Regions from separate parts of the Neptunomonas phycophila genome, predicted to be linked through region 1. Evidence: predicted binding sites of a transcription regulator. Region 1 holds the regulator's gene; the other holds the start of a gene.

Region 1 (11,897 bases):
CCCTGTCGTGTTTTATGCTGCCCGACCTTTTTTTGTGGCTGCCTTACGAGATTTAAAAGCCCGCCATTTAAGTATGGATGTGCCTGTATCGATAGCAGTGGGAGGAGCCTACCTCGCGAGTGCTGCCGCTACCCTGCTGGAAACCGGAGAAGTCTATTATGACTCGGTTACTATGTTTACCTTCTTCTTATTGATTGGCCGCTACCTTGAAATGCAAGCACGTCACCGTACAGGTCGCGCCGGAAACGCATTACTCAACCTTTTACCCTCCAGTGCCACTCGTATCATCAACGGCAATGAAACATTGGTTCCAGCAACAGAGCTCAACGTTGGCGATGTAGTATTAGTCAAACCCGGCCATATAATTCCGGCGGACGGTACAATCTGTGTGGGCGGCACATCGGTAGATGAATCTGCATTAACTGGCGAGTATCGCCCATTAAGCAAGCATATCAACGACCCTGTTGTCGGCGGCACAATTAATGTAGAGAACCCCATTCAAATACAGCTCACAAGCGTGGGAACAGAAACAAAATTATCAGCCATTGTGCGCTTATTAGATCGTGCCCAACAAGAAAAGCCAAAGGCTGCACAAATAGCTGATAAAGTAGCCAGCTATTTCGTAGCCGCCGTACTCATTACGGCTGCTGTTGTGAGTTACGCTTGGTGGCATATCGCTCCAGAGAACGCATTCTGGATCACTCTTTCAGTACTGGTGGTCACTTGCCCTTGTGCTCTATCATTAGCCACTCCAACCGCCCTAACAGCGGCTACCGGTACACTGCGCCAACATGGCTTACTCATTACTCGCGGGCATGTGCTCGAAAGCCTCTCAACGGCAACGCATATTGTTTTTGATAAAACAGGCACACTGACAGAAGGTAACCTTTCTCTACAGCAAACAGTAACGTTCGGGCATTACGATACTGAGCACGCGTTAACGGTAGCGGCCGCATTAGAAGCCCACTCTGAACACCCAATCGCTAAAGCGTTTCACCGCTTCGGAGCCCAATCAGCCGACAACATAAAGGCGAGTTTAGGACAAGGTATCTGCGGCGAATATAACCAACAACAGTACCGTTTAGGAAAGCCTGAATTCGCCTCTCAACTGTGCAATCAATCGATCAGTTACCGTGACGCCCCCGACCAAGAACAGCAGTGGCTATTATTATGTAACGATCAAGCCCCAATAGCCTGGTTTAGCCTGAGTGATCAAATTCGAAACGACGTTCCATTAGCCCTTAAGCAATTAAAGCGCCTAGGGTTTAGCGTTAGCATGCTCACCGGAGATAGCTCATCGGCTGTATCCGCAGTAGCCGAACAACTCGCTATCACAGACATTATCAGCAATGCTTCTCCGCAGGATAAGCTTGCGCACATACAGCAACTACAGCGCCAAGGGGCGCAAGTTATCATGGTAGGCGATGGAATCAACGACATTCCCGTGTTAGCCGGTGCTCAAACCTCTATAGCGATGGGCAGCGCAACCGATCTCGCCAAAACGAACGCCGATGCTGTACTGATTAGCAGTGAAGTAACCTGCTTAGTCGACGCTATTGTCCTAGCACGTAAAACGCAGCGCATTATTCGTCAAAACCTAGGCTGGGCAATCTGCTATAATTTGCTGGCGCTTCCCCTAGCAGCCTTGGGCTTTGTGGCTCCTTATATGGCAGCTATTGGCATGTCTACAAGTTCACTGGTTGTTGTAGGCAACGCTTTGCGTCTCACTCGGTTACCCCGTCGTAAACCGCTACACTCAGGCCAGAAGAGTCGTTAATTATGGAAATTCTTTTTTTTCTTATCCCACTCGCTGTTATTTTAACGGGCGCTGCTATTTGGGCTTTTTTTTGGAGTGTAAATACCGGCCAATACGATGATCTTGATTCACCCGCGCACAGCATTTTATATGACGACGATGACGATCTCATACCCGACGAAGCAAAACAAGATAAGAAGTAAATAACGTGCCCACCAGCCTCACACTCACCACGGCTATTATATTAGGTTTGCTTGGCAGTGCTCATTGCCTGGGTATGTGCGGTGGTATTGCAGCCTCTATTGCCATGACGCAGTCTCGTCGCTACTACTTGGTTGCATACAACGTTGGGCGAATATTCAGTTACGCTTTGGCTGGTTTTTTGGTGGGCAGTCTTGGATTCATGATCAAAGATCCCGTGACCGGACTTATACTGCGCACGGGTGCAGGTCTCTTGTTAATCGCCATGGGGCTTTATATCGGGCAATGGTGGAAAGGGCTAACCCGAATCGAAAAATTGGGGCAAGGGTTATGGTCTATCGTCCGCCCCGCCGCCAGCAAACTACTGCCCGTTCAGACTCTTAGCCAAGCTCTACTGCTTGGCTTCTTTTGGGGCTGGCTGCCATGCGGTCTTATTTATAGCACGCTTATTTGGAGTGCCTCTGCACAACATCCATTAGAAAGTGCTGTACTCATGTTTACCTTTGGTTTGGGTACCCTACCTGCCATGCTGGCAACTGGGTTATTAGCTAATGAGATCAAACAATTACTCCAGCGCCAATGGATTCATACTGTAGCTGGTATCGTGATTATCGCCTTTGGCATTTACACCATTCCATGGACGGGATTAACGCACTAGCTTGACTCCTGTCAAAACAACACACATCCGTATCCTCTAACATGGCGTCAATACTATGATGATGTACAGAGGATCTATTTGTGGCTCAACCAACTCAACTTGCTTGGAATACAGATTTAATCAAGCGCTATGACCTAGCAGGCCCTCGGTACACCTCATACCCAACGGCTTTACAGTTTGATACTGAGCATAACGAAATTGATTTAATTCGCACTGGGTTGAAAACCAGTGATGTTCATGCGCCGCTTTCTTTATACATACATATCCCTTTTTGCGCGCATGTTTGCTACTACTGCGCCTGCAATAAAGTGATTACGCGCAACCGCGATAAAGCCCAGCCTTACTTAGACACTCTCTACAAAGAAATAGAACAAGCCGCTGCTTGGTACGGTAACCAGCGTATTGTAAACCAATTGCATTGGGGCGGCGGCACGCCTACTTTTATCAGTGACGAGCAAATGCAAGAACTGATGACACATTTACGTCATCACTTTGCTCTGCGCAATGACGATAAAGGCGATTATTCAATCGAGATAGACCCGCGTGAAGCTTCTTCAAACACACTAAAAACATTGCGCGCTACAGGTTTTAACCGGATTAGTTTAGGCATCCAAGATGTTGATCCTCGGGTACAAATAGCCGTTAACCGCGTTCAGTCAACTGAAGATACACAGCGCATTCTTGATGAGGCCCGCTCATTGGGGTTTAAATCCATTAACATGGATTTAATTTATGGATTACCGCACCAAACACTCGAAACGTTCAATAAAACACTCGATACAGTTATCGACATGAGCCCCGATCGCTTATCGGTATTTAACTATGCCCACATGCCTGATCGGTTTCGCCCACAACGACATATCAATGTAGCCGACTTGCCCAGCGCCAATGAAAAATTAGCTATTTTACAGTCAACGATTCAAAAACTGCTCAATGCCGGTTACGTCTATATTGGCATGGATCATTTCGCAAAGCCGACAGACGAATTAGCTATCGCTCAACAAACAGGCAAATTACACCGTAACTTCCAAGGCTACACCACACATGCCGATTGCGATTTAATCGCCATGGGCGTATCGGCTATTAGCCAAGTAGGAAACGTGTATTACCAAAACGAGCATGATATCACGGCGTGGAGTGCAGCCATTGAGGATCGAGGCCGTGCCATTAGGCGTGGCATACAGCTGACTAAAGACGACCATATACGTCGTGATGTTATCACCCAACTTATTTGTCATTTTTCACTGGATACTACCGCGATAGAGACAAAATACGACATCGACTTCTTTGACTATTTCAATGATGTGTTACCTGAAATCAATCAGTTTAAAGAAGACAAGCTGTTATCGGTTAAAAAAGACAAAATTATTGTTTCGCCTGCTGGTCGATTATTGATCAGGCGCATATGCATGGCCTTCGATGCCTTTATACCAAAGGAGCATACCACTCTCGGTTATTCAAGAATTATCTAATATAGCCTTCACCCGCTTTCCTAAATAGTCCATAATCTGCTTTGTAAACGAGGCAGTATTGGCTAATTACGACAGGAAATTGTCATGACAGATTGCGGTAAAGAAGGGAAAGTTCATAGTATTCATCAGTCACACTGCAAAACATGCAGTTTGAGCTCTTTGTGCTTGCCTGTATCACTCAACATGACCGAAATGGACCGTCTCGATGATATTATCGAAAAAAGCCGTCCGCTAAAGAAAGGGGATCACCTTTTTCACCAAGGTGATGCTTTTAAATCCGTATACGCCATTCGCGCCGGTAGCGTCAAAACCTACACAATTACGGACCAAGGCGAAGAGCAAATTACCGGTTTTTACTTTCCTGGTGAACTTGTCGGCCTAAGCGGGTATGACGATGGCATTTATCCGATCTCGGTTAAAATGCTTGAAACAACTGCCGTCTGCGAAATTCCGTTTGATAATTTAGATGACCTTTGTGGCCAACTGCCGGAATTACGTCGCCAAGTTATGCGCACCATGAGTAAAGAGATTAAAGACGACCAGCAAATGATGCTTTTGCTTTCTAAAAAGAACGCTGAAGCTCGTATTGCCACGTTCATATTAAAACTATCGCAACGCTTTAAAGCCCGAGGCTACTCCGAGCACAACTTCCGTCTTTCCATGTCACGCAATGAAATAGGGAATTATTTAGGCTTAGCCGTCGAAACCGTGAGCCGTATCTTTACACGTTTCCAGAAAAGCGAAATTCTGGCTGTTGATGGCAAAGAAATTGAGCTGTTAAGTATCGACAAGCTCTATGAAATATCCGGCGAATGCCCTGGCACTTCAGAGCCAACCGATACGCAAGAGTTATCTATATAAAGCATTCTATCATTGCTCTTTCTTTAGGGCTGACCTCATATACTGCAATGCCGGACTCAAACGGCATTGCCCTTTCAAATAAAAACAGCACTAATTGCGCTCAAAAACTCTCCTTTTGAAGGACAGACAACCGGCCTTATTCAACTAATCATGGTTACAGAAACAGAGTTAACGCCGCCATACCGTTAACCGTGCGTGCGCGCTCTTAGCTCACAAGGGATAACCATGAAATTAATCAGTCTACAATGCCTTAGCCAATATCGCCTGTGGTTTAGTTTAGCCCTGCTAGCCGCACTTTGTAGCTATGCGCTGGTTATTAATAACATGCAGCGTACACAATTATTTCAAGCGACAATCGATCAAGTATTATCAGATGATTACCCCATAGAACAGTCTCTTAGGCGGTTGTTATATCAGGAACCCGACTTATCATTAATCACGCTCTGGAAGGATAATGACCTTATTTATCCGGGTGAGGGTTTAGATAACACACTGGCTGAATTGAGCCGCTTAAAAATGGCTCTCCCGTATTTCACACAATTGTTGAAGTCACAGACTTCTCACCCTTTGATAATCAACAGTAGTCAATATCATTGTTGGGAGAATGGTTACACCGTCTGCACTTGGTCTACATACACCACAACAGCCATATTTATGCCGACACTGTGGTTGGCGATCTTATTCTCGTGCATCGGCTTTATACGTCTTGTTCTGAATTACTACGACAAACTAATCCAGACAATACATGACCTTGCATCGCCTTTATCAAATGTTCACCTATACACCTATCTATTGGGTCAACACATCGATTTCACTTCGCCTCAACCTTATCTGGACACGTTACAACAAGAAACGAACAAAGCTAAGCATCTTCTCTATCAACTCAACCACCTTATGAGACGACCATCACTAAGGCCCCCTAAAGCTAACCCACCCATCAATTACAGCACCACCCGCACACCCGGCGACCTTTTTACTCCAATCGACATCATAAATAAGCACATACACACGTATTTACCAACGCTCTTGCAGCAACGTCGTACTATGGAGATCACCGTCGACTCCATCAGCGCCACGTCATACAGACGCGATGATACGCACAGTGCAATTCAAGCACTCAACCGTATTCTTTCTAATTTATTGGATAATGTGGTTCAACACTCAAACAAAGGGCTATTCATCTATCACTGCAATCAGGACGATGACAGCCTGTCTCTTTTGTTAAAAAATGAGCGATGCTCGCCACATGTGCAAACGCCGATAACAATTAACGATGGTACAGGGCTCGCCTCTTGTAAATCCTTATGCAAAGCATTTGGTTGGCACTTATTAATTGATTGCGATGAGTGCTTTGTATCTGTAACACTCACACTACCCAAACAGACCAACCTTAAAAAACGCCAACAGGACACTTCATGTATCGCGTTTTAATAGTTGAGGATGACTCCGCCTTACGCCAAGGTTTATGTAATTTACTGCAAGCCTCGCTGTACCGCTGTTATGATTTTTCTTGCGCTGAATCAGCCGTCACTTGGTTATCCACTAATCAACCAGATATTTGCATAATAGACCGCCAACTCCCCAAAATGTCAGGAGATAAACTTTGCCAAACAATCAAAGCCCAACATCCTGCCCTATCCGTTTTGATCTTATCCGGTAAAAACAGCGATTCTGATAAAATTAGAGGACTACAGTGCGGTGCCGATGATTATGTAACCAAACCCTTCAACCCTGAGGAGCTGCTTGCTCGCTTAGCCGCAATACGCCGCCGAATTCCGTACCTTATCCCTACCCCACCTTCAAACCAACTTAAGCTAGGCGATACGATAATCGATCTAAATACGCACACAGTGACGTTTATTGACGGCTCCACTCAAACGTTAACACTTAAAGAAGCCCGTATAATAGAGCGCCTGCAACGAAGCACAAACCGAGTAGTCACGCGGGACGAACTGTATGACTTTGTATGGGGCCAGCACTACCTGCCTAACAGCCGCGCGTTAGATCAGTATATGGTTGGATTACGGCACAAGTTACGCGACACATCACACGAGCATCGATACATTGTTACCGTCCGCGGGCTGGGTTACAGCCTAAATTGCTAAATCTTACATAAGCCTGACACTTCAGCGCCTCGCTCCTTTTATTATCGTGGAGAAACGGTCAGTACTGCCGCCATCAACGACATAATGATAAGGATAATAGCCATGTCAGAAACTCATCGCTGCAACCACAGCCGACGCAATGCCATTAAAACCCTAGCCGCCGCTCCTTTGCTCGCCCCTTGCGCTAGCGCATTCGCTAACGCACCGGAACCACCACCTTCGCCAGTCAGCGGCCAGTCCCTTCAAGAATCCGTAACCCAACTCCAAACCCTATCCAATGCACCGATCAAACGGATAAAGCGCTTCCAACTAGCGCCAACCGATTTACCCTGGCAAAAAAGTTTAGGGAAACTAGAGCAAGGCCAAGCAGTCACGTTTTTGCTTACTGGACACTGGTGGTTTTTTAAAGAACAAAGTCGCTGGCTTGAACCTGGTTTTGTATTTTTCGCACGTACCACCAACAAGACGGGTAGCAGTGTTATTTACAACGCCATGCAAAACACAGGGACTTTTTATGCTGACCGTAACGGTTCTTTAGAAATAGCCCGCTCGGTTGGCGAATTCGCATCACCACAAGGTGATTTATGGGTACCTATTGAGCAGTATCAAGCCAGCGAAGGCCACGTGGAAGGCATCGCCATCATCTGGGAAGGCGACCCCAAAAAAGGCCTGACTCAGCTGTCGAGTGCGGGGGATGTGCAAGGCATGCTAAAAGCCGAACTTCAGCGCCAACGTCTGTTAAGTTTAATGCCTAAAGGCTGGAGCAATATTTTCATGTTTGGCGATGGAAGCATCTACACCGAAAACGCCAAAGGACACATAGACTGCGAGACACACAAGAATGTAGGCATTTTGCAGTACCCTCTTGCAGATCAGCCCTTAGTGAGCAACTTGCAGCTAGATTGGGATTGGATTGTCCATCAGCTCCCCTCCACAGAGCCTGAAGATACACTCCTTGCTCACGATTACCTATCCATGGCGGTCGAGTTTGATGACGGGCAAGACATCACCTATATGTGGAGTTCCAGTTTACCGGTAGGAAAAGTGTTCCGCTGCCCCATACCGGGGTGGGATCAAGTAGAAACCCATGTTGTTCAACGAAGCGGAACAACCCAGTTAGGCCAATGGGTATCAGAGCAACGTAATTTATATGACGACTACAAAACGATCATTAATGGACCCGCCACACGCGTCGTGCGTGTGTGGTTAATAGCCAACTCCTTGTTCATGCGACAGTATGGAGAATGCGCCTACCAAGCCATCCGAATAGGCCCAACCGGACAACAGCAAACCATTCTCTAGCGAACGCTACTGCATACAGTTTCGTTTCAAAACCACGTAATTAAGGGCGGCTACTTTTGCCGCCCTTGCCTTTCAACGATATAATCTCTTTTTATGTCTTGTGTGGTACACAAGCGCTTTTCTGTTTTAAGCAAGCCCAGGAGCTAAGCATCCATGTCTTACGACGAGTTTTACGTCAAATCGGTTATCCGTACCTTGCCAGATTGGCCAGAGCCCGGTGTGATGTTTCGTGATATCACCCCTATTTTCAAAGAGCCAAAAGCACTACGCATGGTGGCGGACGCCTTTATCCAACGTTACATGGACGCCGATGTCTCACACATTGCCTGCATCGATGCACGCGGGTTCTTAATCGCATCAATCATGGCTTATCAAATGCAGAAACCGTTGGTGTTAGTGCGTAAAAAAGGCAAGCTACCTGGCGAAACCATCCACCAAGAATACAAACTAGAATACGGAACGTCTGCTGTAGAAATGCAAAAAGACGCGGTAGCTGCCGGTGATCGTGTTTTAGTCTTTGATGATTTAATCGCAACAGGCGGGACTATCCTAGCCGCTTGCACTTTAATCAAAAAATTGGGCGCTGAAGTCGTTGAATGTGCCGCACTCATTGATCTGCCTGATCTCAACGGCTCGATGCGTATACAAGATGCCGGTTTCCCTGTTTACACCATGTTAGCTTACGAAGGTTTATAATCTCCCTAAGCCACTTCAGCACAGCGGCAGCATTAGCCACTGTGCTTTTCCCCTACCTTTTTGTGTAATCAAGGTTAATTGATGAACACGCTGCCAATTTTCGACGTACTTCCCGAACTGATTTCCGCGCTAAATCAATCCAATACGGCGATTCTACAAGCCGCTCCCGGCGCAGGTAAGACGACTCAAGTACCCATGGCCTTGTTGAACGAGCCATGGCTTGGCGAGCAAAAAATCATCATGTTAGAACCTCGACGTCTGGCGGCCCGCTCCGCAGCGGAGCGCATGGCTTCATTGCTTAACGAACCCGTCGGCCACACGGTTGGGTATCGAATTAAGTTAGACACAAAAGTCAGCCGGCATACAAAAATAGAGGTTGTCACGGAAGGCATACTCAATCGCATGCTCCAAACCGATCCGGCGCTGGAAGGCGTGGGTTTGGTCATCTTTGATGAGTTCCACGAACGGAGTTTAGATGCAGATTTGGGTTTAGCACTCACGCTACAAAGTCGTGAATACTTTCGAGATGAAGAACAACCACTTAAACTATTAGTCATGTCTGCCACCTTAGACAGCCAAGCATTATGCCAGTTATTGGATAACCCCCCGGTAATCTGCAGCGAGGGGCGATCTTACCCCGTGGATATCCGTTACTTTGCTCCCCCAAAAACCGCTGGTTATCCAGAGCCCATCGAAAAACGCGTGGTACGTATTATCCAACAAGCCCTGCAAGATGAGCACGGTAGCTTGTTAGTGTTTTTGCCGGGTCAAGGTGAAATACGTCGAGTCGAATCGCTGTTAGCAGATCAAACGCCTTTATCATCCGGTGTGATTGTAGCGCCGCTATACGGCAACCTTAATTTTGCCGAGCAACAACGCGCCATTGCGCCCAGCTCCAATGGTCAGCGAAAAATAGTACTGGCCACTAACATTGCCGAAACTAGTTTAACAATCGAAGGGATCCGTGTGGTGATTGATGCGGGACTCAGCCGCCAAGCCATTTATGACCCAATAACCGGCATGACCCGCCTTGTGACAAAAAAAGCGGCACGTGCAGCGACTGATCAACGGGCGGGCCGCGCAGGTCGCTTGGAGCCAGGCGTATGTTACCGCCTTTGGAGCCAAGACCAACAGCAGCAGTTGAGCGCTTTTACGCCGCCAGAAATAAGTCAAGCCGATTTAGCACCACTTGCATTGCAGCTATTCCAATGGGGGTGCGACACTCCGCAAGAATTACAATGGATAGACCCGCCCAACGCCGGCCGTTACCAACAGGCTTGCGACTTACTGCGGCAACTAGGCGCACTTGAAGCAACAACGCACAAAACATACAGGTTGTCGCCTTATGGCCAGTATATGGCAAAGCTACCAACGCACCCCCGCCTAGCTCACCTTCTAATCACAGGAAGATCGATAGGCGCCCTCACGCTTGCTGCCGATTTGGCCGCCTTACTCAGCGAAAGGGATCCGTTTAAATCGAACACAGCCGACATCCATCAGCGCCTTACATGGCTCAGGGCTAATACACCAGAAAGTCAGCACTTACGCTCCTCGGTCAAACAACAAAGCCAACGCTTTCAGCAGCTCATCACGTCACAAGAAAGTGATCTACCGCCAGCCGAGAATCACTTAACGGCCCCAATGGACATAGCACAGCGTGCTAGCCTACTGGTAGCCTCCGCGTGGCCAGATCGCATTGCGAAACGCATCAACAATGATGGCACACAACAAGTTTACCAACTGGCCAATGGCCGCCGAGCACGCTTTTATTCGCCCGACCCGCTTAATAAATCAGAATGGTTAGCCATTGCTGAAGTGATACAACAAGAAACCACGTCTGGTGATCGTATTACACTTGCGTTGGCGCTTGACCCTTTACTGTTAGCCGGCATGCTCAAACCATTAGTAAAACATGAAACGGCCGTGGAATGGAGCACGAAAAATGGACGGCTAGTTGCTGAAGAGCAAACCAAGGTAGGTGCAATCATCCTCAACCGTAATGCCCTTAGCCAATTACCCGATGAAGAAGTTCAAGCAGCGATAAGCCGCTGGATTAAAGCATCAGGACTGGAAGTACTTCCATGGAATGCCACGACACATGCATGGCTAGCACGAGTGCGTTTCCTCATAAACTCGGCCAATGAACGCTCTATTAACGGGTTTGCCAGGGAAGAGCCTTGGCCAGATTATAGTGATGCAGGTTTACTAGCGTCGGTAGATTCATGGCTGATCCCTTATCTAGGAAAAGTGCGCAACCAGCATACGCTAGCAAAAATAGACCTCCTATCGCTGCTGAAAAATCAGCTTAGCTGGTCACAGCTGCAAACAGTCGATCAACTCGCACCTAACACCGTATCAGTACCGTCAGGGCAATCTATAACCCTTGATTACAGTGAAACCCCTCCCGTGTTGGCTGTTAAATTACAATCTATGTTCGGTTGCACGAGCACGCCTGTCGTATGTGGCGCGCCCGTCAAATTACATTTACTGTCACCCGCCGGAAGACCACTGCAAGTTACACAAGATTTGGCGCACTTCTGGAAGCATGTCTACCCCGAAGTAAAAAAAGAAATGAAGGGACGTTACCCAAAGCACCCGTGGCCAGATGACCCGTTAACGGCGGTAGCCACGCACCGAACGAAACGGGCAATGGGCTCTAGCTGGTCTGGTTAGACTCAAGCGGCTAACACTCACTCACCCACACACCGACATCCATCTTTGCCGTAGCCGAGCCTGCGAAGGATCCTGAGATAGGAGGTACAGACTCAGCCCGATGGGAAACGGCTACCGGTATATGATCTGCTCCCACAATATCTCCAATGGTCGGATCAAATCCTTTCCAACCA
Region 2 (11,897 bases), on a different contig from region 1:
GCTATGGGATGCCGGTTCGAATATTCCTGCTTGGAGCGAAAGAAATATTTTCAGCAATAACACTAGTGGCGGCATTCGTTTTCGTTGGGGGCAGTTCACTGCTTTAGAAAAACTAGACTACTTCAGTAACAATCAATCTTTACTGCAGTATATCCGAGGACGCCAAGGCTTTGATGAGTTCAGAGCAAGAACCTCTCTGTTAGGCGATATCGTGAACTCAACCCCTAAGTTCCAAGGTCCGCCCGATTCAGACTATTCTGAAAGTTTAGAGTCGGAAAGCTATGCCAGTTTCAAAACGACTTATGCCAATCGAGACCCATTAGTATATGTAGGTGCCAATGATGGCATGCTCCATGCCTTTGATGCTGAAACAGGTACCGAGCGTATGGCCTTCATCCCCAGTGCTGTGTTGCCTAACTTGGAGTCTTTATCAGATACCGGGTATTCACATCAATATTTCGTCGATGGTACCCCAACCATTCGGGATGCCTTTGTGGGGGGCGAATGGCGAACAATTCTAGTTGGGGGGCTTAACCTAGGTGGTAAGTCTATTTACGCATTAGATGTCACCGATCCTTCTCAATTTAGTGAATCGAATGATAACGCACAGCAGCTATTCAAATGGGAGTTCACTAATGAAGGTTTGGGCTTTACCTATAGCCAGCCTCTGATTGTGAAGCTGCATGATGGAAAATGGTATGCCGTTTTCGGTAGCGGGTACAACCCCGACATAGCAGACGGTGATGGACGTATTTTTATTGTCGATTTAGATACCGGGACGCTTACCAAAACGCTGACAACGAACGTCGGTATCGTTGAGGACTTGACGGGCTTAGCCCGTCCTAATGGTATTGGTAAAATAGCTCCGGTTGATTTAAATAACGATAATGTGGTCGATTATATTTATGCTGGTGACCTCTTTGGTAACTTGTGGAAGTTTGATCTGACAGGCTCAAGTCCAAGCGATTGGGCGTTAGATTATAAGTTATTTGAAGCATGCAGCGGTGTCTGTACTAATAGCGTTACGAGCCTTTTGAGCGATAATCACCAAGCTATTACAACCCAGCCTGTTGTCGGTAGTCATTCATCAGGAAAAGGGGTAATGGTGTATTTCGGGACGGGCAAATACTTAGAAACGACCGATAACAACGGTGCATCGGGCGGGGTTCAGAGTATTTATGGTATCTGGGATACAGGTGACCCGAACGGGGTCTCAGGTAGATCACAGCTGCAAGAGCAGAGTATTATGACAGAAGGTACCCATACCTTTACGGATGATAATGATACAGAAACTACCAGTGATGATACGTCTGTTTCTAACGAGTATCGAATTACTACCTCAATCCCATTAGAGGCGAATGATAAAGGGTGGTATCTAGATTTAGTCTCACCAACTAATGGTGAAGAAGGCGAGCGTCAAGTTACCGATATCGTCTTGCGGCGCGGAGTTTTGTATTTTAATACCAGTATCCCAGAAGCTGATACATGCAGCCCTACGGGTACATCATGGCTGATGGCCGTGAATGCTGAAAATGGCAATGCGACGCATAGTTCTACCTTCGATTATAACCAAGATGGTGTTTATGATGATGAAGATAAGGTCTCTGATGTTATTGCCTCTGGTATCAAATCTGACTCCAATGCGGCGCCGGTTATTCTTGCAGGCGATAATCAAGATGTTGTAATAGGTAACGATAGTTGCGACGGCACTGATTCATGTATAGAAGGAGTGAACAAAGGTACAGGTTTAGGGCGCCAGTATTGGAGGCAAATTTTTCAATGAAATATTTAAAAGACTTTCTTAAAGTGGGTGTTGTGAGTATCTCTTTACTTACATCAGGGCTATCTTTTGCATTGAATGGTCAAGGTAATATTGAAAGCATCAATAGGACAAAAGCCGTTATTATAACTATCGCGGGTGTTTCGTACCGTGTTCCGCGCAATTTGAAAATAAGCATTGGCCCTGAGAAAATTTATTCTGCTGATCTTAATGAAGGGGATTTGGTGGCCTTTGAAGCAACAGAACCAAAGAACAGCCAATTACCAAAAATTACATCAATGGAAGTGGTGCTTTATTAATGCCTCATAAATCAGAAGGTTTTACTCTAATAGAGCTGATGATTACCGTTGCTATTATTGGTATTTTGGCCGCTATTGCTTACCCTGCTTATCAAAATTTTGTTTTAAAGTCTTGGCGGGAGTCAGCTAAAGGGTGTTTGTTGGATTTGTCTCAAGCCATGGAACGAGGGTTCTCAACCAGCTCTCCAATGGCATATACGAACACGATACCTGGGTTGGCTTGTACTTCTGATTCAGGTATGGACAGCCGATATACTTTTGCTTTCAGTGTAAATACGACCACCACTTACACAATTACGGCGACTCCTTCTGGAGCTCAAGCTGGCGATGATTGCGGTACTTTAAGTATGGATCATACGGGCAGCAGAGGTGCTAGTTCTGGATCTAATTGTTGGTAAATTTAAGGGAGGTTTAAATTTGCCAAGCTAATTTACATTCTTAAATCATTGTTATTCAAGGAGGAAAACAATGGCTCGCTTATCGGACAAGGATTTATGTCAAGATGCGCTTAATCACAGTGATACTATTAAACAAAAAGGCTTCTCCCTCATTGAGCTGTTAGTCACGCTCGTTATTTCAGTTATTATTATCACTCTTGCCATCCCCGCCTTTACTCGTTGGATAAGTCAAAACGAGTTATCAAGCTCTGCCTTGTTATTTCGTCATGTAATGTCTGATGCTCGCTCGGAGGCTGTTAAACTAGGCCGTCCTGTTCGCTTGTGTAGCCGTGATGGTGCTTTGTTAGCTTGCGCAGGAACCTCGCTTACTGGAACCAGAGACTGGAGCCATGGCGCGATATTATTTTTAGATGTAGATGATAATCGCGCTTATGAGGCGAATACTGATTTGCTTTTACGTGCCTTTGAGTTACCTACAGCGCTATCGGCAACATGGAATCGAGGTCATAGTTTGTCATTCTTGCCGTCAGGGCGCATGAATTGGGGCTCTAATGGTACTTTTAAGCTTACGAGTAGTAACGAATTAATAAGCCCTGTTCATTTAGTTGTGGGCATACAGGGACGTATTCGTTCATTTGAACCATGAAATCCCCTACACTGTCGCTTATCGTTTCAAATAAGAAATACAGACGTCAAGATAGCGATTAGTGATAAATATGAGTGATTTTTTAGTAGTAGGCGGCGGTGTTATCGGTTTGATGCTTACACGAGAGCTAGCTTTAGCTGGCGCGAGCGTCACTTTGGTTGAGCGAGGGACGTGTGCAAAGGAGGCTTCTTGGGCAGGCGGAGGGATCGTTTCTCCTTTATACCCATGGCGCTATTCTTCAGCGGTAACTCAACTGGCAACTTGGTCTCAATCGTCTTATGTCCATTTAGCGGCAACCTTAACCGAAGAAACCGGCATTGATCCTGAGTTACGTCAAAAAGGCATGTACATGGTCGATGTTGAGGACCGTGACGCAGCGTTATCGTGGGCGGCAGCGTATCACCGCCCCTTGGTGGCAGTTGAAGCGAGTCACTTATATCACCATGAACCTGAGTTTGCTTCTGGTTATGAGTCGGCCTTATGGATGCCTGAGGTAAGCAGCATACGTAACCCTCGTTTGGGACAGGCTCTGCGCCGAAGTGTGATGGATTTAAAACAGGTTACATTACAAGAAAATACGGGTGTTGAGCGTTTTGTCGTTGAAGGGGAAACCGTCCTCGGCGTTCAAACATCTCAGGGAAATATTATGGCTGGGCATACAGTCGTTGCGTCAGGCTCTTGGACGGGGCATTTATTAGGTGGGCTATCAGTCTCTTTGCCGGTTGAGCCGGTTAAGGGGCAAATGATGGTCTTTAAAGCAGAGCCTAATATTGTTAATCGGGTTATTTTGATGGCCGGGCGTTATGTCATTCCACGAAGTGATGGGCGCATTTTAGTTGGTAGTACGCTTGAGCATGAGGGGTTTAATAAGCAAATCACTGAGAGTGCTCGGGAGTCTCTGTATCAAACAGCAGTGGGTATTATTCCGAGGTTAGCTGATTTTCCGGTAGAGCATCATTGGGCCGGGTTGAGGCCTGGGTCTCCTGAAGGAATCCCTTTTATAGGAGAGGTGCCGGGTTATCAAGGCATTTCTGTGAATGCAGGACAGTACCGAAACGGCTTGGTGTTAGCGCCTGCCTCTACTCGTTTGCAAGCTGATTTATTATTAGGACAAACACCGGTTATAGATCCACGTCCATACCAATTAGCTGGGCGGCTCGGTTCACTTTAATAAGCCGCTCAGTGATAGGTTATTAGCGCCGTATCAACCATGAAGATGGGGGCTATTGGTGTTGTCTAGCTATAAACCGTCATCGTAGATAGTTGGGATGGCTTCACGCTTGTGCTGTGTCTTGATGAAAATGCTAACAATACGGGCTTCTACTTCGCTGCTTACTGGCTTTCCTTCGAGGAAGTTGTCGATGTCATCATAGGAGAGCCCAAGTGCTTGTTCATCTGCTTTTTGAGGGGCAAGGCATTCTAAGTCAGCGGTTGGCGTTTTCTCAACAAGAATGTCTGGAGCACCGAGTGTTTTGGCGAGTAAGCGAACTTGGCGCTTGCTCAGGCCAAATAGAGGCACTAAATCGCAGGCACCGTCACCCCACTTGGTATAGAAGCCTGTGATATTTTCCGCTGAATGATCTGTACCCAATACTAAGCCGCCAAGAATACCGGCTATTTTATATTGCGCCACCATACGAGCGCGAGCTTTAACATTGCCTTTTGCAAAGTCGATAGCTTCTTCTGATGCTGATAAAAGCTGCTTTTCATGTAGTGCTTGAGTGACAGCGTCAACGATACCATCTGTGCCTGCTTTGACATTTACGGTGAGTGATTCAGATGGTTGAATAAAGCTAAGTGCGAGTTGTGCTTCATCTTCATCTTTTTGGATGCCGTATGGTAAACGCACAGCGACGAAACGATACGTTTGTGAGCCTGCTTCAAGATTTAGTTCGTCTACAGCAATTTGAGCTAAGCGCCCACACGTAGAAGAGTCAACACCGCCACTTATACCTAATACGAGAGTCTTAAGCCCAGAGCTTTGTAAGCGCTGTTTAATGAAAGCGACCCGTCTCGAAATTTCGTAACCGGGATCTATTTCGGGTAAAACTTTCATCTCGTCTCGGATAGCAGTGGCGTCCATTGGGTGCTCCTGAAATAGCTAATGGTCGTGTTTTATTCAAAAATGCCAAAGGTCGCACGGTGGTACCAAGGGCGCTCATTGGCTGAAGGTAGTGTATGCACGTCTTCGACTTCGATAACTTCCTCCTCAGACCCTAATAAACCAAATGTAGCTGTTTCCAACAAGGTTTTATGCTCTTGGCGGTAAGTTTTTACTGGGATGTCAGGATAATTGGTTGCCAACACTTCTTTTGATTTTGCCGCAAGGCGGTTCATACCGAGTTCGGTATAGGATTGGTACATGACAATCAACGCTTCAGGTACAGAAGGCGTTTCTTTAAGGTTTTCTACTACATAGCGGCCGCGGTTAGCTGCAGCAACAAATGCACCGCGTTTCATATAAAAACGGGCTACGTTAATTTCATGTTGGGCTAAGCGGTTTTTTAAGAAAATCATGCGTTTACGCGCATCTGGCGCATATTGGCTATCCGGGTATCGATTGAGCAATATTGAAAAGCTTTCGAAGGAATTCAGAGCCGCACCAGGGTCACGTTGAGTGATATCGATCGGTAAGTAGCGCTCTAAAAAAGTACGGTCTTGCTCAAAAGCCGTCAACCCTTTTAGATAATAGGCGTAGTCGATATTTTCGTGAGAAGGGTGCAGTCGAATAAATCGATCAGCGGCGGCACTGGCGGCGGCCGGTTCATAATTCTTATGATAGGCGTAGATTAGCTCTAATTGCGCCTGCTCGGAGTAGCGGCCAAATGGGTAGCGAGCCTCTAGAAGTTCAAGCTTTTTAACAGCATTACTATATTCGTCTTGCTCAAGGGCTTGGATTGCCTCTGAATATAGCTGTTCTTCAGGGATGTCAGGCGTTTCTTTTTCGCTTCCAAACCATGAACACGCAGACGCCATCACGGTGATGGCCACAATTCCTACTATTTTTGAAAAACGCATCTACTATTTATCCTGTTAACCAGCCTACGGAAATTCGGCGGCGTTCGTCGTATCGGTTATACTGACGTCAGTGCTTACCAGCCGCTTATTTAAACACAACCGGAAGCTAAGCAAAATCATCCGCGCAACAGATCGGTATATTGATGTCAGAAAAGATAGAATTAGAGGCAATAGTCTCTGGAGAGTTCAGTGGTAAGCGCTTAGATCAGGTAGTAGCGCAGCTGTTTTCGGACTATTCACGCTCGCGACTGCAAGAGTGGATAAAAGATGGTGCTATAACCGTAGATGGTAAGCCATCAAAGCCTCGTGAAAAGATGTTTGGTGGAGAGCGCATAGCCCTTAGTGCAGAGCTTGAAGCGATTGAGGGTCATGAGGGCGAAAATATACCGCTTGAGATCGTCTATGAAGACGATGATATTTTGGTCGTTAATAAACCGGCGGGCTTGGTTGTACATCCTGCCGTTGGGCATCGCACCGGCACGCTTATGAATGCTCTGTTATACCATATACCGGACATAGCTTTGGTGCCGAGGGCTGGCATTGTGCACCGGTTGGATATGGATACAACCGGTTTGATGGTTGTTGCCAAAACCGTGCAGGCGCAAACTGAGTTAGTAAAACAGTTACAAGAGCGCAGTATGGGGCGTGAGTATGAGGCGGTGAGTATTGGTGTTATGACCGGTGGAGGTTGCGTCGAAGAGCCTATAGCTCGTCATCCCCGAAACCGTCAGAAGATGGCCGTTGTACCGACAGGTAAAGAGGCGATAACGCACTACCGAGTCTTAGATAAGTATCGAGCGCACACTCATATACGTTTGAAACTAGAAACCGGCCGTACACATCAAATTCGTGTACACATGGCACACATTAACTATGCTCTGGTAGGAGATCCTTTTTACGGTGGTCGTTTTCGTCTACCAAAAGGTATTAGCACAGAGACTCAGGAATACTTGCGCAACTTTAAGCGCCAAGCTTTGCATGCAAAAAAACTAGAGTTATTTCATCCGGTCACCGGCGAGCTAATGTCATGGGAAGTCGACCTTCCTGAGGACTTTGCTCAACTTTTATCGGTTTTGCAGCGCGACAGAGATGAAAATGAGGCGCTTGGGTAACGAGTGCCTTGTCGCCTAAATCACACTAATCAACTGTGGGAGTAAAGATGGATTTTATACGACCTGATTGGAAAGCCCCTGCTCACATACAGGTGGCTTCGACCCTAAGGCTTGGTGGTGTGAGTAAGGCCCCGTTTGACGCTTTAAACCTAGGTGATCACGTGGATGATCACCCCGCTGCGGTCATTGAGAACCGTGAGCGACTTTTAAGCGCTTTAGACATCGAGCGTGCTCAATGGCTTACTCAGGTGCACGGTATCAAGTGTGTAGAGGCCAAAGGAGATGGGCGTGTTAGAGAAGCGGATGCATGTTGGACCGAAGACACTGGCTTAGCCTGCCTTGTTATGACTGCAGATTGTTTGCCGGTAGTTATGACTGATGGTCAGCGAGTATTAGCAGCGCATGCGGGTTGGAGAGGGTTGGCTAACGGAGTGTTAGAAGCTTCGCTGACTAACTTCGCAAGCCCTCATAACGTGCATGTCTGGCTTGGCCCCGCGATAGGTCCATTGGCGTTTGAAGTGGGGCCTGAAGTACGAGAGCGCTTCTGTGATCATAACTCCCAAGCATCCGAATGTTTTACTCCCTCTTTACGCGCAGGTAAGTGGTTGGCTGACCTTTATGAGCTTGCGCGCCTCCGTTTGTTTGAACAAGGTATTCAGCATGTCTCCGGTGGGGGCTTGTGTACATTTACTGATAAGCGTCGCTTCTTTTCGTATCGCCGCGATATTCAGACAGGCCGTATGGCAACGTTGATTTGGAAGACGGCGAGCTGACAATTTAATAAGCTACCAACACACTTGGCCAATACCTCCGCCCGTTTTCTTGATCTAGATTAATCTTTTAGGTTACATATGTCTGTTTTTTGAACAGTTGATGCTTGAATCTACGCGCTCTTATCCCCATATATATCGCAATGACAGGATGAATACGCCATGAAAACCATGTCGGTTCAAGAATTAGGAGAGTGTCGATGCGACCTGAAAAATTTACCTCTAAGTTACAAGAAGCGCTCGGCGAGGCGCAGTCGCTCGCCATCGGGAAAGATAACAACCAAATAGAGCCGATTCATTTGTTGGCTGCTTTCATAGAGCAGCGAGACGGTTCGGTTCGGCCATTGCTTGCCCAAGCGGGAGCTAACCCTCAACAGTTAACCCGTTTAATAGGTGAGGGGATTGATCGATTACCTACGATTAAAACCCCTGACGGTGAAATTCGGCTATCGCAAAACATGGCACGTATTTTTAACCTGACCGAAAAACTAGCACAACAGCGCGGAGATCAATTTATCGCAAGTGAGCTTGTTCTGCTGGCCATGCTTGATGACAAAAGTGATGCAGGTAAGGTTTTAAAAGAGGCAGGTGTTACAAAAGCCGCACTTGAAAAAGTTATTTCTGCTATGCGTGGTGGTGATAGCGTCAATGATGCGAATGCTGAGTCTAATAGGCAGGCGCTGGATAAATACTGCATAGACCTAACTGAACGAGCTGAATCCGGGAAGTTAGACCCCGTGATTGGACGAGATGATGAAATACGCCGCACCATTCAGGTTCTTCAGCGTCGTACCAAAAACAATCCGGTATTAATAGGTGAGCCTGGTGTAGGTAAAACGGCTATTGTTGAAGGCTTAGCGCAACGAATCGTAAACGGCGAAGTCCCTGAGGGCTTAAAAAACAAAAAAGTCTTGTCGCTGGATATGGGCTCCTTGATTGCTGGCGCTAAATTTAGGGGTGAGTTTGAAGAGCGTTTAAAAGCGGTGCTTAACGAGTTGTCTAAGCAAGAAGGCCAAGTGATCCTCTTTATTGATGAGCTGCACACTATGGTTGGGGCAGGTAAAGGCGAAGGCGCGATGGACGCTGGTAATATGCTTAAACCGGCTTTGGCGCGTGGTGAGCTTCACTGTGTTGGGGCAACGACATTAGATGAGTATCGTCAGTATGTAGAAAAAGACGCCGCCCTAGAGCGCCGTTTCCAGAAAGTGATAGTGGATGAGCCTAGCGAAGAAGATACCGTCGCTATTTTGCGTGGTCTAAAAGAGCGCTATGAGATCCATCACAGTGTCGATATTACGGACTCAGCTATTATTGCTGCCGCTAAATTGTCACAGCGTTATATCACTGACCGCCAGCTTCCTGATAAAGCGATTGATTTAATAGACGAGGCGGCCTCTCGTATCCGTATGGAAATGGACTCCAAGCCAGAAGATATGGATCGCCTTGAGCGTCGACTCATTCAATTGAAAATGGAGCGTGAAGCGCTTAAAAAAGAAAAGGATGAGGCCGCTCGTAAACGACTAGACGAACTGGAAAAAACGATAGCAACATTGGAACTTGAATTTGCAGATCTGGATGAAATCTGGAAAGCAGAAAAAGCTGCGCTGCAAGGCTCTCAAAAGGTTAAAGAAGAGCTTGATCAGGTGCGCACCGAGATGGAAAAAGCGCGCCGCGAAGGCGACTTGCAAAAGATGTCTGAGCTGCAGTATGGCCGGATTCCCGAGTTAGAAAAGCAGTTGGAGGCGGCTAATGAGGCAGAGCAAGCTGGCTTGCAACAAGGTAACAAGTTATTACGTAATAAAGTCACCGAAGAGGAAGTAGCGGAAGTCGTATCGCGCTGGACCGGTATTCCAATTAACAAAATGTTAGAGGGTGAGCGCGAAAAACTGCTACGTATGGAAGAAGAGCTTCATCATCGGGTCATTGGCCAGCGAGAGGCAGTAGAGGCCGTCGCTAACGCCGTGCGCCGATCCCGAGCAGGGCTGTCGGATCCTAACCGTCCAAATGGTAGTTTCCTTTTCTTGGGACCAACAGGGGTGGGTAAAACCGAGCTATGTAAAGCGTTGGCGAGTTACCTGTTTGATACCGAAGAAGCCATGGTGCGTATCGATATGTCCGAATTTATGGAGAAGCATTCCGTTGCACGTTTAATCGGAGCGCCTCCTGGGTATGTCGGTTATGAAGAGGGAGGGTATTTAACAGAGGCAGTGCGCCGTAAGCCGTATTCAGTGCTGTTGTTGGACGAGGTTGAAAAAGCGCACCCTGATGTCTTTAATATTTTGTTGCAAGTGCTAGAAGATGGTCGTTTAACCGATGGACAAGGTCGTACCGTTGATTTTAGAAACACTATTGTTGTGATGACATCAAACTTAGGCTCTCACCTGATCCAGAGCTTTAATGATGATGACGATTACGACTTAATGAAACGGGCCGTCATGGAAGAGGTGGGATCGCACTTCCGCCCTGAGGTGATTAACCGTATAGATGAAGTGGTTGTCTTCCATAGTTTGCGCAAAGATCAAGTGTCAGGTATTGCTAATATTCAGCTTGATCGCCTACGTGAACGCTTGGCAGAACGGGATCTTACCTTAACTCTTACCAGCTCGGCACTGGATAAGTTGGTTGATCTCGGCTTTGAGCCAGTTTATGGTGCGCGGCCGTTAAAACGCGCCATTCAGCAACATCTAGAGAACCCGTTGGCACAATCGCTTTTGGCTGGTCAGTACTTGCCGGGGCATGAGATTGTGGTAGATGTGGAGGCCGGCGAGTTTGTCTTTCGCTAAAGGTGCTGAATAGTCAAAACATTGTTAAGTACTAGCCCGCTACAGAGCGGGCTTTTTTTTTAGCGTTTTTTGAGGATATGAAGGGGCTATTTACTGGTGAAAAGTGGTTTTATAGCCTAGTTTTATATGAGTAGGGGCTAATAGATAAAATCAGTATAGAGAGAGCTGAATGAAGTGTCTGAATGTGTTGGTAGTGGATGATGCAAAGTTTATTTGCGAGCATGTAACTAAAATTGTTCACGAGTCCTTTCCCTCGTCTGTTGTTAAATCGGCTTTTAACGGCGAAGACGCCCAACAAATTATGTCGTCTATTACATTTGATCTGATTTTATGCGATTGGGAAATGCCGCATATGAATGGTCTAGAGCTGTTAAAGTGGACGCGCCAGCAAGACGCTTATAAAACGACGCCCTATGTCATGATTACAAGCCGTGGCGAGCGTGAATATGTCTTAAAAGCCATTCAGGCTGGTGTGAACGATTATCTAGGTAAACCGTTTACTAGTGAGCAGTTGATTCAAAAAATTAATAAGATGTTGGGCAAAAAGACCAGTGTCGAAGCTCGCATGGTCAAAGATGATGCGAAACCCGAGACGGGCACCATGACAGCAGGAAGCGAAGCGCAAGCTAAGCATATTCCAAAACCTAAAGGTATGGCACATTTAAGGGTTCGCAATGACATCTACAAATGTGCCATTAAGGACCTTAGCCTTAAGGAAGTGTTCGCTGTCGTAAAAAATGAGGGCAATTATCCCGTTGTTTTAGATCAAGCTGTCATTGATATTGAATCAATGGACGGCGGTAATGTTGCACGTTTGAATGGCTTTATCCGTATGGTTGAAGCGGCAGAAGCTCATATCGAAACGCCCTATATTAATATTCTAGTAGCGCTGGTGGATGATGACCCTGAAAAAATGGATCATTTGTCGCGATATATAGCCCAAGCTCGTTAGTGATTGATATACCAACCGGCTTAGTCGCGAGGCCTGACTAACTGAGTACGGCGTAAGTCGCTGTAAAACATACCGAGACAAGCCGCCGCAATTGAAACCGCAAACAAGTCAGTATGTGCAAAACCACCATTATAGGTAA

Evidence for each region. The regulator FNR, encoded in region 1, switches genes on or off when oxygen is low (the NO sensors DNR and NnrR bind a similar motif). The targets are predictions, from matches to a motif close to TTGATNTANATCAA.
Region 2: the regulator FNR is predicted to act here: its motif matches at 8,076-8,089, upstream of clpB (ATP-dependent chaperone ClpB).

What each region holds. Positions count from the first base shown of each region.
Region 1 covers NZ_MRCI01000001.1:1,879,356-1,891,252, forward strand. The annotation lists gene BS617_RS08600 (heavy metal translocating P-type ATPase) at 1-1,777, shown strand, start outside; gene ccoS (cbb3-type cytochrome oxidase assembly protein CcoS) at 1,780-1,959, shown strand; gene BS617_RS08610 (sulfite exporter TauE/SafE family protein) at 1,965-2,615, shown strand; gene hemN (oxygen-independent coproporphyrinogen III oxidase) at 2,696-4,087, shown strand; gene fnr (fumarate/nitrate reduction transcriptional regulator Fnr) at 4,172-4,948, shown strand; gene BS617_RS08625 (histidine kinase) at 5,174-6,379, shown strand; gene BS617_RS08630 (response regulator transcription factor) at 6,364-7,053, shown strand; gene BS617_RS08635 (DUF3047 domain-containing protein) at 7,156-8,355, shown strand; gene BS617_RS08640 (adenine phosphoribosyltransferase) at 8,509-9,051, shown strand; gene hrpB (ATP-dependent helicase HrpB) at 9,133-11,724, shown strand; gene BS617_RS08650 (transglutaminase family protein) at 11,735-11,897, opposite strand, start outside.
Region 2 covers NZ_MRCI01000004.1:41,040-52,936, forward strand. The annotation lists gene BS617_RS16885 (pilus assembly protein) at 1-1,783, shown strand, start outside; gene BS617_RS16890 (hypothetical protein) at 1,780-2,079, shown strand; gene BS617_RS18520 (type IV pilin protein) at 2,079-2,477, shown strand; gene BS617_RS16900 (GspH/FimT family pseudopilin) at 2,548-3,123, shown strand; gene thiO (glycine oxidase ThiO) at 3,194-4,294, shown strand; gene nadE (NAD(+) synthase) at 4,364-5,206, opposite strand; gene BS617_RS16915 (outer membrane protein assembly factor BamD) at 5,239-6,141, opposite strand; gene rluD (23S rRNA pseudouridine(1911/1915/1917) synthase RluD) at 6,285-7,253, shown strand; gene pgeF (peptidoglycan editing factor PgeF) at 7,301-8,026, shown strand; gene clpB (ATP-dependent chaperone ClpB) at 8,224-10,806, shown strand; gene BS617_RS16935 (response regulator) at 10,976-11,758, shown strand; gene BS617_RS16940 (phosphatase PAP2 family protein) at 11,779-11,897, opposite strand, start outside.